DNA from 3 places in the Paenibacillus sp. AD87 genome. Region 1 is predicted to be linked to each of the others. Evidence: riboswitches for the same ligand, from Rfam matches in the RefSeq annotation. Region 1 holds a riboswitch; each other region holds the start of a gene.
What was found. Region 1 has a riboswitch for thiamine pyrophosphate ahead of tenA (thiaminase II). Riboswitches for the same ligand answer to the same signal wherever they lie in the genome.

Region 1 (4,624 bases):
TCAAATGCTGTTCGGTGACGTTCATTTGTTGAGCCAGCATGGAGAGCGAGATATCCTGATCATAATTTTGCTTGATAAAAGTAACCAGTCCGGTCAGCTTTAATCGGGCATCCGAGCGTTCATAAGCACCATAACGATCGCCATCAATGGTTAACCTGACCAGTAGCATGTATAGCAATGCGGATACGTGCCAGATCTGATCCTTGTGCGGGGACTGTAGCGCCAACGTTATTTCACGCAACAGGATATGGAGCATCCCATCCGGCTTGAAGGCGCGCAGCTCCCCGATCTGCAAGGTATGCAGAAACCGGGGCAATAAATAGCCATTAAAGGACAAACAATCGAACAACAATGAATCACTCAGATTGTCGTAACGGTATGTGACCTCCGGGAACATAATAAGAGCTGTTCCTTTCCGAATCGAAAACTCATGATTTTGGGCTGCAATTTTCCCTGTTCCCCCGATACACTGCACAATACTGTAATCCCGTGAATGGCCGTTCCAATTCATTAATTCATCTACGGTCAGCTGGTTTTGACCTGTAATCATAAGCGGCATATCGGTATCCAGTGAATTCCCCGTACTAGGTTTCGGCATCGTTGTGTTATTCCTCATTTCGTTAAAGGTCGTGTGCGTAAATGGCGTGGATACAGAGTTAAAAGAAACCTGATTTGAATTATATTACATAAATAACATTAATTTAAACGAACTATTTACTTCGATGAACGACTTATCGAAAACCTTTTAGGAATATGTATCATAATGTCGATGCCTTGCCATTATCAGACCAACCAGTATACGCTATAATGGATACAGTGATTTAGGAAAGGGATGCAGTCATGAAGAAAGTCATCGTCGTAGGATCAGGAATTCTTGGGGCTTCCACAGCATATCAATTGGCAAAACGGGGTGCGGAAGTTCTTATTATAGACCGGAAAGATCGAGGGCAGGCTACGGATGCTGCTGCCGGGATCATCTGTCCCTGGTTATCTCAGCGCCGTAATCAGGATTGGTATCAGCTTGCCAAGGCTGGTGCACGTTTTTATCCCGGTTTGATTGAAGAACTCAAGAGTGAAGGGGAAACGGAAACGGGTTACGCTCAAGTGGGTGCTCTTAGTATTCATACGGAAGTAGAGAAAATCAACAAGATGCAGGAGCGAGCACACCTTCGTAAAGAAGTTGCACCGGAGATTGCCGATATTACCCGTCTGGATGCAAAAGAAACCCATGAGCGTTTTCCTCTCCTGGAGGAGAACTTTCAGTCCGTCTACATCAGTGGTGCTGCACGTATCGATGGACGTGCACTGCGTGATGCCTTAATCCGATCGGCACAGCGAAATGGAGCGGTCCTGATTAATGGGGACGCGACACTTCAATATGAATCGGACCGAGTAACTGGAGTGGTTGTTGACGGTAAAGTCATATCGGCTGATGAGGTTATTGTGTGTGCCGGCGCTTGGGCTAATGAACTGTTGAAGCCCTTGGGCATTGACTTTAAGGTTGATTATCAGAAGGCGCAAATTATGCATTTGCAGGTTCACGATCGAGAAGAGACTGGGAACTGGCCAGTGGTCATGCCTCCTTCGGATCAATATTTGTTAGCCTTTGATCAACAGAAGATTGTGATCGGGGCGACTCACGAAAATGATATTGAAGGCTATGATATAAGAGTAACCGCAGGCGGAATGCAGGAAATTTTGAATAAAGGATTGGAACTGGCTCCCGGTTTAGCCGATAGCACGTTTCAGGAAGTAAGAGTAGGTTTCCGTCCGTTTACACCAGGTTTTCTTCCGGTAATGGGTGCTGTTCCTGGTTGGAATGGCTTAATCACAGCCAACGGGCTTGGAGCGTCTGGGCTAACGATGGGGCCTTTTATTGGAAGTCAACTTGCCAAATTGGCTCTGGGTATGAAATTGGATATCGATATTCAGCCATATGACCTTGGAAAAGCAATGGATGATCAGAAATGAGGTGAACGATGACGTATTCACAGCGCTTAACTCACGGTAACGCATCAGACATTATTTATCTGGAGCACCAGATTGGCATCGCCGAGGAGGAATTAGCAAAAGCCGAGGAAGAGCGGAGGGGTTACGAATCGGATTTAAACAAGTTAAGGACGTCTCTGGCGTATCATTCAACTTCAGCGACGAACGTCTCTAATGAGCAAAAATGGGTAGATGAGTTAAACAAATTGCAAAATATGATTAAGGATATCCGCACCCGACTTAAGAAGTTGCAAGAAGATTTAGGGGAACTTGAAGATTAATAGGAATGGATTGACATTTGGAAAAACACATGTTGTAATAAGCCTGAGCTATTTGCAGGGGGACTGTTCGCAGTTGAGAAGGTTAAAACCTGACCCTTTGAACCTGTTAGTTAATACTGACGTAGGGAGCAAATGACATGTACTCATGTTATTTTGCCCTTGCCGAAAATAGGACAAGGGCTTTTTGGTCTGCATTTTGGCTGACAAACGCGATAGCTGGATGTGAAGCTGGGACATTATAATTTTAATACAAGGAGAAATGATCATGTCATTTTCGAGAACGTTAAAAGATAAGTCCATAACCGTATGGGAAGATGGATACAACCATCCTTTTTTACACGAAATGGGGAAAGGAACACTGGATCAGGAAGCGTTTAAGTTTTATCTTCTTCAGGACTATACATATCTGATTGAATATGCGAAGATTTTTGCCATGGGTGCGGTGAAGGCGACAGATGAAAAACTGATGACGAACTTTACGGTGATTCAACACGCTATTCTGTACGAAGAAATGGATTTGCATCGAAATTATATGAATGAGTTTGGAATTACGCTGGATGAAAATCATGCTGTCAAACCATCTCTGTATAACAAGGCGTATACGTCGAATATGATGAGTGTTGCACAAACAGGTGGTGTTGCCGAAATCATCGCCGTCATTTTCCCCTGTGCGTGGACGTATTACGACTATGCCACAAGATTAAAAGAACAATATCGAGATTCATTAGAGGGCAATTTGTATCAGACTTGGATCGAAAATTATGCAAGTGATGAATTCCGCGACTCATTCGAATGGTTCTATGATACACTGGATGCATTATGTGAACATAAAACCGAGCAGGAACTGGAGGCCATTGAAGACATATTCAGAAGAAGTGTTGAATTTGAATATCTGTTCTGGGATATGGCTTATAAACGGCAACTCTCATACTTCTGATGAATGCAATCTACTACAACCAGAGATAAGGATGAACATACAGATGGACAATCGTGGAGAACGCATCTATTTACGATTTTTGAACGTGGAAGACGCTGCTGGACTACTGGATTTGCAGTTCCGTAACCGGGCTGTTTTCGAAGAAATATCGGCAAGCGAACGATCGGATACATTCTATACATTGGAGGGCCAAGTAGCCCTTCTCGAAGGTTGGAACAAGGCGAGGGAAGAGGGGAAACGGTACTCTTTCGGGATCTTTCTGAACCATACGCATGAGCTTATTGGGGAGATCTCTCTGTTCGAGCTTGAACTGGATTCCACCACCAAATGGATTGTTGGTTATGTGCTCGATCAGGTGCAGAATGGCAAGGGATATATGAGTGAAGCCCTTCAGCTAGCACTGGATTTTGCTATGAATGAAGCGGGCATAAAACGGGTGGAGGCAGGTGCGCTGCCCGACAATGCCGGATCGATTCGAGTGCTTCGCAAGGCGGGCTTTCAGGAGACGGACCGGCAGAATATTAAAATCAAGGGGATTTGGAAGGAACATGTGATGTTTGCAGTGGATTTGCAATAGGTTATTAGATATCGTAACGTGAACCACCTAAATCATCCAGGGGGAACTTATGAATAAGCGGAAACAAATGTTATTGGACTCAGCGCTTGTACTCTTTGGGAAACATGGAGTGACCAACACCTCCATACAAATGATCCTAGACGAGTCAGGTGTTTCCAAAGGAACATTTTATAAATTCTTTGGCTCGAAGGATGATTGTATTCTTGCCATTCTGGAGCAACGTGTACAGGAAGATATGATGATTCGCAAAGATTTGGAGAGCCAAAGCTATGCTTCCGATTTTGATTTACTGGTCGATCAGATTATGGTGCCGATGATTTTGCCAGAAAAAAAGCTTGTTGTGGAGCTATTCTGGACAGGCTTCTACTCTGGAGAATGCGATCTAGAGAACTTGACTCGTATGCAGTTAAATTGGTTATCTGAACGACTAGTACAGGTATTTGGTAAAGAATTAAAACCTTTTGCTTATGAAGGGGCTATTTTTGGTTTTGGCATGATCCATCAAATCTCGAACATGTGGAGAAACTTCCATCTTGACCAACCGGATTGGAACCATCTTGTGCCCAAAATCCTGAACTACATTGAAATCTTGCTTCGTTCCATGCTGGAAAGACAAGAGCATATTATTGATTTTCCAAGTCTTTTGATGATCGCTCCTGATTCCAAAGAAATTGTGTTGGATAAAAATAACCTGATTGCAGGTCTTCAGAAATTCAGTCATTCCATTCTCCAATCGGAAGTGCCTATTAAAGCGAAAGAACTGACCAAAGGGTTGCTTGTTTTAGTTGAGCAGAAAGAGATCAATATCTCCATGTTGGAAGTAACGCTGCAGGCGTTTCA
Region 2 (4,624 bases), on a different contig from region 1:
ATGCTGCCTGGAACAGAAGAATCAACGCCCAGCATCCTGATTGCATCAGGTGGTGTTGGTGGTGCCATTCTACCTTTGGTTACAGGCTGGAGTTTGGACCATCTGGAAGTTAACCAGTCGGCGTGGATGCTTGCCATTTTTGCAGTTGGTCTGCTGATTATCAGCGTGATCGCGTATCAATGGCAGCGCAGGCATACTGTGAGTTCAGCATCGTAATATCTACCGAACAGAAGATAAATTAAATTTCATTAATCATAGCTGGTAAAAAGATAGGCTTCGTAGCGTGAATGCTACGAGGTCTTTTTTGATTTGAAAATAACAATTACTTCTTTATCTTAGTGCAGTGGACGATTGCCCAGGAAATACTTTCAGATGCTCTAAATCGGAACTAACGTTATTTAGGTTGTAGGGACTACACTCCCTTTATCCTTAATGAATTTACCGAATACATATCGAACGAGTGGTCCCAGAATAATAATTTGGTAAGGAAGCGCCAGGCTAAAATTACGAGCAATCGTATGAAGATACGTACTTAGTACGGATGCTCCATTTAACTGATTCGCAAGATAAGCGGAAATCATTCCGTACAAGGACATAATCAGAACCATTCCAATGACCATGAAAAATGACATAGCGAGCACGCCTAGGATTTTGTTGGACTTGTCAAAAGGTAAGGAAAATGCAATTTTTCTCGCTACAGGTCCGACAATAAAAGACTCCACCAGAAATGCAATGACAAAGCACAATATGAACTGAAGCAGTATTTCAAGCGCGGACATCTTGCTCAATAACCCATTGTGCCATAAATTGAAGGCCATCATGACGATGACCATTCCTGTGCACATCATCATTCCAAAAATAATCTGTTCTTTCTTCGTTGTTGGCAATTCTCTCATCCTCTCTGTTTACCTTCGTAATTATAGAGATGACGAACCCCTCCTCATAAGTGAACATTCTGTGAACAATTATAATTTTTCCAACTTAAAATCTTATTTGACAACCTCGTGGTACAGCCCTATGATATCCCTTAAAATGGTAGAAAAGATTCACTGCATATAAAGGAGGATTTGGATTATGAGTTTTCAAAAGCGCATTGACCACGTCGGCATTGCCGTTCGTGATCTAGAGACCACGCTGCGTTTCTATACGGAGATTGTTGGTCTTGAATTGAAAGATCGGGTAACCCACACCAACGGTGTCATTCAGCTCGCCTTTCTCGGCTTCAACGGAAGCGATGAGACCGAGATTGAGTTGATTCAGGGATACAGCGACAAGCTGCCTTCCGAAGGTACGGTGCATCATTTTGCTATCCATGTCGATGACCTTGAGTCTGAGTACAACCGCATTAAGGCAACTGAGGCCGAGTTTATTGATGGAGAGATGATTACACTGCCTAACGGTTACCGTTATTTCTTCATCTATGGACCCGAGAAGGAATGGATTGAGTTCTTCCAGCGCTAAGAATTGGAGCTGATTTATGAACATTTTAATTACCGGCGCAGCCGGAAAAATTGGACGTGACTTGTCCCAACACTTGTCAGAAGCATTTCACCTGCGACTAACGGATTTGAATATCGACAGACTGCATACGTATCAAGGGACAAGCCATGAGATCATGACACTTGATGTGACAGATCCCGAAGCCTGTCAGCACGCTTGCGAAGGCATGGATGTGGTTGTACATCTGGCGGGAGATCCTTCCCCGCATGCCGGATTCTATGAATCGTTGTTGGACATCAATATCAAGGGCACGTTTAATGTATTCCGTGCAGCTAAAGACCAGGGTGTACGAAGAGTCATTCTGGCAAGCAGTGCACAGACGATTGAGGGGTATCCCATTGATGCTCAAGTCTATCCGGATATGCCGACACGCCCACGGAATTTGTACGGGGTTAGCAAATGTTTTGGTGAATCGCTCGCTTCCTATTTTGCATATACCGAAGGTATACAAAGTGTAGCAATACGTATAGGTGCATATGATGATTTCCAACCGAATGGACCCGCGCTGGAGGCAAGGGATATGAGCGCGTATATTAGTCCGGCTGACTTGTGTGATTTGATGTTCAAAGCAATTACAACTACAGATCTGGAGCCCTTCACCATACTGCATGGGATCTCGAATAATCGGTTTAAACGATTGAATCTGGAAACCACTCAGAAACAGGTAGGCTATGACCCGAAATCCGATGCTTTTGCACTCAGTCAGATTTCCTTATATGATTCGCCACGATAATTGTTGAAAATCACACATCTAGAGAGGTCGTTATACGAATGTATAATGGCCTCTTTGATTCATTCATACGTGCCCCTATCCATTTCCTGACTGGACATGCGTGGGCCTCTGGCCTATAATTACACCTAGTAATGCCCGTAACTTCATAGTTTCCCAGGGGAGTCGGAATAGGCCGGCTGAGAGTGTATCCCACCAAGATACTGACCCTTAGACCTGATCTGGATCATGCCAGCGTAGGAATCGGAGTATATCGAATTGGCCCAGCCTCTTTGCTGAGTGCCACATCTCTAACGCCTGCACGCGTCCCGGATTAACGGGGCGCTTTTTTTAATGTTCTTTTATATAGCCAGAGAGCTAAAAAAAGTGACGTCATCCGGATCATAGCTGGTATAAATCTGTCGATTTATGCAAGAAGCTTGGATATGAAGCCAAGGAGTACCCCGTGCCACTGGCCGGACAACATGAAGGAGAGAAATGAAGATGAGATGGCGTAAAATGATGGGCCTAATGCTCTTGTGCGTACTACTCGTGGCTGTGGCCGCATGTGGCGGCAAAGAAGCTGCACCTTCAGGAGAAAATGGCAGCAGCAACACCGAAAACAGCAATGAAGGTGAAAACGCAGCCCTCAAGGACATTAAAGTGGTGCTGGACTGGACACCAAATACGAATCATACCGGCCTGTATGCGGCTGTAGATCAAGGTTTTTACAAAGCTGAAGGCTTAAATGTCGAGATTGTACAACCAGGTGCCGGAGGCGCGGATACAATGGTGGCTTCGAACGAAGTGCCTTTTGGCGTAAGTTATCAGGAGAGTGTGACCCAGGCCCGCACACAGGGCGTACCGCTCGTGTCCATTGCTGCAGTCATTCAGCATAACACGTCCGGATTTGCCGCTCCGGTGGATCGGAACATCAAGTCCCCCAAAGATTTTGAAGGTAAAACCTATGGTGGCTGGGGCTCTCCGGTGGAAGAAGCTGTGATGCAGTCCATTATGGAAGGCGAAGGCGCCGATGTATCCAAAGTAAAAAATATTAGCATGGGCGATGCAGACTTCTTTACCGCTGTGAAACGCGATATCGACTTTGCCTGGATCTTCTACGCGTGGACGGGTATCGAAGCCGAACTGCGCGGCGAACCGATCGACATGTTATATGTGAAAGATTATTCTGAAGCACTGGACTACTACACACCTGTACTCGTTACCAATGAAAAGACGATTCAGAACGATCCCGAGTTGGTTAAAGCGTTCTTGAAAGCGACTTCCGAAGGATATCAATACGCGATTGAACATCCCGAAGACGCTGCTAACATTCTGATCAAGGCCGTACCGGATCTGGATAAGGATCTTGTACTCGCAAGCCAGAAGTGGCTGAGTCCAAAATATCAGGATGACGCACCACGCTGGGGTGAGCAGAAGCAGGAAGTATGGCAGAACTACACGGATTGGATGTTTAGCAAAAAACTGCTCGATGAGCAGGTAGATGTATCCAAAGCATATACAAACGAGTTCTTACCCCAATAAAAATTGTTTGAGTTTAACTTTTTTTACACCAGAACGAAGAGTACAGAACCCATCTGAAGAAACGAAGTGGTCGCCTTTATCCCCGGATTTTCCCCTTGCGGAAAATGAAATCAAAAAAATTCGGGGATAACAGCGATCGGAAGAGGGTACTGCAATCGGAGTGGTAAAGTGTAAAGCTGGCTTCAACTCATGCAACTTAACCCGAAAGGAAAAGTGATCTTTCATGGCAAGCACACTACTTAGCATTCAAGTCATTCCCAAAACGCCAAATGGCGAAAATTCCTATCCTTACGTTGATCGTGCCATTGAAGTTATTCAGCAGTCCGGCTTGAAATATCAGGTTAATCCACTGGATACCACGATGGAGGGAGAACTGGAGGAACTGCTCGAGGTTGTCCGCAAAATGCACGAAGTTCTCGTGGAAGCCGGCAGCCCTAGCATCATCTCACAGATCAAGATCGCCCACAGCCCAAGCGGCTTCAGCATGGACACCCTGACGGAGAAATATCGCTAATGCATGCCTATTGGAAAAGCGTATGGCCGCCCTTTGTGGCGGTTATTCTCTTTATAGCGGTATGGCAGGGAGCCGTCTCCCTGTTCCATATTGAGAAATGGATGCTGCCTGCGCCTTCGGACATCGCCCATGAAGCAGCGTCCCAGGCCGAGCGACTTGGCATGCATGCTTCGGCAACAATTCAGCTGACATTGATAGGGTTTGCAGCAGGTACGCTCGTGGGATTACTGATTGCGATGGTGCTTCATTTGATTCCATTTTTGAAATCTGCACTCTATCCATTACTTATTCTTAGTCAAAATATACCGACCATTGCGCTTGCTCCGCTCTTGCTGATCTGGTTCGGATTTGGGCTG
Region 3 (4,624 bases), on a different contig from region 1:
TAGTCGCAGCTCAACTGTCGATGGCTCCCGCAGCAGCACGGGTCACAGCAGACACAGGCATAACGATCTATAGCCCTCTGGCAAGGCTTGCGGCGTATTTGGAGAAGAAGTTGAGCTTGAAGCGGTGTTGAGCGTTGAACTCATGAAGCAAAATAAAAAGACTCTCAAATGAGAGACTTTCGAATGGTATAATTATTTTGTACAGCCAATTTGTGGTGGGAAATAGGTTGCCTCCGGTGGGAGGTGATCCTATGAACTTCTCTTTCAACGACGTAATCGTGTTCGCAATGTTAATTATTGCGCTCCTGACATACATCGACCGTAAAAAGAAGTGACCCGCCACAGGTTGACGGCCTGACGGGTCACTTCGTCTGAATTATGCTGCACTTGGAGGAATACCTACCGCAAATGCTGTGCAGGAGTAGCCATTGGCCTGGCTACTCTTATTTGTTTTTACTTATATTCATTTTATTAAACATCTGCGAGACAATCAACCTACAACTGATAAAATATGTTGTGTCGTTATCCTTGTCCTTCGAAGTTAAGTGTGCGCACCGCATACCAAGTAAGAGGCCGTTCCTCTCCGCAATCACGGAGAGGAACGGCTTTTCACCATGTCAGGCCGCCCAGATTGCGCTGTAACGACGCTTAAGAGCGTGTCCGGTATTCCTCAGCCTTTTCCAACATACCCGCGGCCACAGCCTCATTCTCGGACAAGCCGTTGTCTGCCGCAAAAGCACGAATATCCTGCGTAATACGCATGCTACAGAACTTAGGGCCGCACATGGAGCAGAAATGGGCTTCCTTAGCCCCTTCTGCCGGCAACGTCTCATCATGGTAGGACAGCGCACGTTCCGGGTCCAGTGACAGGTTGAACTGATCCCTCCAGCGGAACTCAAACCGTGCCTTGGACAGCGCATCGTCCCGCCGCTGGGCACGTGGGTAACCTTTCGCCAGATCAGCGGCATGAGCAGCGATCTTGTAGGCGATAACGCCTTCCCGCACATCATCCTTATTGGGCAGGCCCAGATGTTCTTTTGGCGTAACATAACAGAGCATCGACGTGCCGAACCAGCCGATCATCGCCGCCCCAATCGCCGAGGTAATATGGTCATATCCTGGGGCGATATCGGTCGTCAGCGGTCCCAACGTATAGAACGGCGCCTCCTTGCAAATCTCCATTTGCAGATCGACATTCTCCTTGATCTTGTGCATCGGCACATGTCCAGGACCTTCAATCATCACCTGCACATCATGCTTCCAGGCGATTTGTGTTAGTTCTCCAAGCGTAGCCAGTTCCGCCATCTGGGCTTCATCATTGGCATCATAGATGCTTCCTGGGCGCAGTCCGTCTCCCAGCGAGAACGCCACATCATACCTTTTCATAATCTCGCAGATTTCTTCAAAATGGGTATACAAAAAATTCTCTTGATGATGCGCAAGGCACCATGCTGCCATGATGGACCCGCCCCGTGACACAATGCCCGTCATACGTTTGGCGGTCAGCGGAATATATCTCAGCAGCACACCTGCATGGATCGTAAAGTAGTCCACACCCTGCTCTGCCTGCTCTATGAGCGTGTCACGATACAACTCCCAGGTCAGCGCTTCGGCTTCTCCATTGACCTTCTCCAGCGCCTGATAGAGCGGAACTGTTCCAATCGGTACAGGTGAATTGCGGATGATCCATTCGCGGGTCGTATGAATGTCCTTGCCTGTGGAAAGATCCATCACCGTATCCGATCCCCAGCGTACGGCCCAAGTCATCTTCTCCACCTCTTCCTCGATGGAGGAGGATACCGCAGAGTTTCCGATGTTCGCATTGATCTTCACATGAAAATGACGCCCGATCAGCATCGGCTCACTCTCCGGGTGATTAATGTTCGACGGCAGGATGGCCCTGCCACTCGCCAGCTCCTGCCGCACAAACTCCGGTTCCACACCCTCACGAATGGCGGCGAACTCCATCTCCGGCGTGATCATTCCCTGCCGTGCATAATGCATCTGGGTCACGCAGCGCCCCGCCTGTCCCCGTAACGGTTTACCACGCAAGCCCGGATACTTCTCGGCTCCAGTTCGCTTCCCTCCCGGTTTCAATCCGTTATCCTCCGGTTTTACCGTTCGTCCCTGGTAGGCTTCAACATCTTCACGCTCCGTAATCCAGCGGGTGCGCAGCGCTGGCAGCCCTGCCCGGATATCGGCATGAAATCCAGGATCGGTCATTGGTCCGCTCGTATCGTAAACACACAGCGGTTCGTTATGCTCCACTCCTTGGGGAGTATTGGTGTCATGAAGGGCAATTTCACGCTCCGGTACAGCAATGTCCGGTCGTGAGCCATGAATGTATACTTTGCGGCTGCCCGGGAAGGGCTGAACCCGTCCTGTCGTACCTTTTTCCTCTGCCAACTGCAGATCCTGCTTGTCCTGTCCCATCATTCGGTTTCCTGTGCTCATCGCTCTTGTCTCCTCCTCATTGGTGATTGCCTGGATTGAAATGCTTGCTCACGGGTCCAAATCATCCACAACATAGAAAAAGGAAGAGCGACCATACCACACAAAATAGAGACATACACTTCAATTAATACAGACAGTCGAAGCAAAAGGTTTACACCCAATGCTCGCCAATGGCACCCAGCTCTTTATGCAGAAACAGCTCTGACACCGGCTTCCGCCTGTTTACTGTATAAAAAAAGCCGGTTCCCAAGGGAACCGGCTTATGTCCATCACCAATAACACACCTCACTCAGGCTCCATAACGGAGTCCATCCATAGGTCACATTATATGGTGTTCGTGGTCGTATCGCCGATTACTTCCCTACGCTGGTATGATCCAGATCAGGTGCAAAGGGTCCAGAATCTCATGCGATTCCGTCTCAGTCCGGACAATTCGGACTCCCCCAGTAACGTTAACAAGTTGCAGCATCTCAGCCGCAGATTATTCAATTATGCTGACCCCGTTGGGCCGTCCATTACAGAGTAGCGCAACCGAATCATAAAAACAACCTTTAATTTCCAGAGCATAAAATCAGGATAACATCAGTCCCATCTGTGTAGCTGCTTCCTTCAGCACAGGTGCGTATTCATGCAACGTCTCCTGCGAAAGGCGACTAACAGGCCCGGATACCGACAGAGCAGCAGCGATGTTGCCTTTCCGATCCATGATGGGTACAGATACAGCCGCGGCTCCCGGTTCACGCTCCTCATAACTTGTTGCGTAGCCGTATTCCAGAATGTCTTTCATCTGGGCCAAATATACTTTGGGATCGATAAATACGGGCCATTCCGGTCCATTCATCAGATCTTCGCGGTCCTCTTCGGTGGCAAAAGCCATCAGCACTTTGCTGGATGCTCCCACGGATAACGGAAGTCTGACGCCCACCGGAGCTACACGACGAATCGCCTGATCACTCTGCACGGCTTGAATTCGAATCCGCTCACTGCCATCACGCAGATATAAACTCACAGTTTCACCCAATCGGTCTCTCAGCCGCTCCATCGCAGGAAGGAGCAAAATAGCCGGATCATCGCTGCGAGACATATGGGCAGACAGTTCCCAGATGCGTATGCCGAGTCGATACTTCTCCGTTGCTGCATCCCGGATCACGAACCCCTTGTCCTCCAGAGTAGCCATCAGACGATGGACTGTACTTTTGTGCAGACCGATCTGGCTGGTAATTTCCGTGAGTCCCAGATCACTGCGGGTTGTAAAACACAATAATATATCCAGCGCCCGTTCTACAGCCCGGACGGTTAACTTTCGGTCTTCCATGGCAAGTTGCCCTCCTCATGTTTCATCACATGAAACTTGGTTACATAAATTATATGAGAAACGGTCTCATCTGTAAACCAAAAAGCGCCATTTGGAATAGGGATATTTGTAAATATTTTCTTTTTATAAATTAGAATCCCCTGCAATTTGCACCCTAAGGAAATGTTACCCATATATCTTCAAAACTATATAACAATTGCGTAACAAATGGCCTCAATCAATTGACTTTGACTATATTGGAACATACGATAAAGATATATTAAATTAAGATTTTGCTTCATAAGTAGTCAGAAAAATCATTTATCTGCTCTGTTCGTCTCGTTGTTATCTTCATTTGATTTTTAAAGGAGGGGCAATCATGTATCCGACATCCCAGAGCGAAGCCCCGCTGCAAACGAAAGTGTCAGATCTGCCTTCTTCGTTATCACCGAGGCTGATCCGGTTCAAACATATTGTCGTGGCGTTGTTGCTCTCCGTTGTATTTTTTCTGCTCTTTTGTTTCATTGCACTACACGGTTATATTGCTTGGGTATTATCCAATCCAACTGTAGCGCCTGTATTCTCCAATCCCATGCAGGCGAAGAACATGAAGTATCAAGACATCACGTTCCCGGCAGCAGACGGCAGTCGAACGATGCAGGGTTGGTATATTCCGGCTGATGATAATGCAAACAAAACCATCATATTCAGCCATGGATATGGTGCGAATCGTGAAGAGACCTGGGTACCGATGTATGATCTGGCCCATTATGCTCACCAACTTGGCTTCAATGTGGTGATGTTCGATTACGGTTTCGCTTCACAGGTGAACAAAGCTGTCGCCACAGGCGGCAAAGCCGAGTCCCAGCAGCTGCT

Region 2: linked by a shared signal. The riboswitch ahead of gpAD87_RS30370 (ABC transporter substrate-binding protein) and the one ahead of tenA (thiaminase II) in region 1 are both predicted to bind thiamine pyrophosphate.
Region 3: linked by a shared signal. The riboswitch ahead of thiC (phosphomethylpyrimidine synthase ThiC) and the one ahead of tenA (thiaminase II) in region 1 are both predicted to bind thiamine pyrophosphate.

The regions. Positions count from the first base shown of each region.
Region 1 covers NZ_LXQN01000007.1:2,806,653-2,811,276, reverse strand. The annotation lists gene gpAD87_RS12245 (AraC family transcriptional regulator) at 1-598, opposite strand, end outside; gene gpAD87_RS12240 (NAD(P)/FAD-dependent oxidoreductase) at 841-1,971, shown strand; gene gpAD87_RS12235 (hypothetical protein) at 1,980-2,270, shown strand; TPP riboswitch at 2,317-2,415, shown strand; gene tenA (thiaminase II) at 2,536-3,207, shown strand; gene gpAD87_RS12225 (GNAT family N-acetyltransferase) at 3,251-3,784, shown strand; gene gpAD87_RS12220 (TetR/AcrR family transcriptional regulator) at 3,834-4,624, shown strand, end outside.
Region 2 covers NZ_LXQN01000022.1:491,367-495,990, forward strand. The annotation lists gene gpAD87_RS30350 (MFS transporter) at 1-216, shown strand, start outside; gene gpAD87_RS30355 (hypothetical protein) at 399-887, opposite strand; gene gpAD87_RS30360 (VOC family protein) at 1,075-1,461, shown strand; gene gpAD87_RS30365 (NAD-dependent epimerase/dehydratase family protein) at 1,478-2,233, shown strand; TPP riboswitch at 2,379-2,491, shown strand; gene gpAD87_RS30370 (ABC transporter substrate-binding protein) at 2,714-3,754, shown strand; gene gpAD87_RS30375 (thiamine-binding protein) at 3,978-4,268, shown strand; gene gpAD87_RS30380 (ABC transporter permease) at 4,268-4,624, shown strand, end outside.
Region 3 covers NZ_LXQN01000022.1:242,238-246,861, forward strand. The annotation lists gene gpAD87_RS29250 (aspartate/glutamate racemase family protein) at 1-131, shown strand, start outside; gene thiC (phosphomethylpyrimidine synthase ThiC) at 649-2,436, opposite strand; TPP riboswitch at 2,796-2,909, opposite strand; gene gpAD87_RS29260 (IclR family transcriptional regulator) at 3,026-3,769, opposite strand; gene gpAD87_RS29265 (alpha/beta hydrolase) at 4,128-4,624, shown strand, end outside.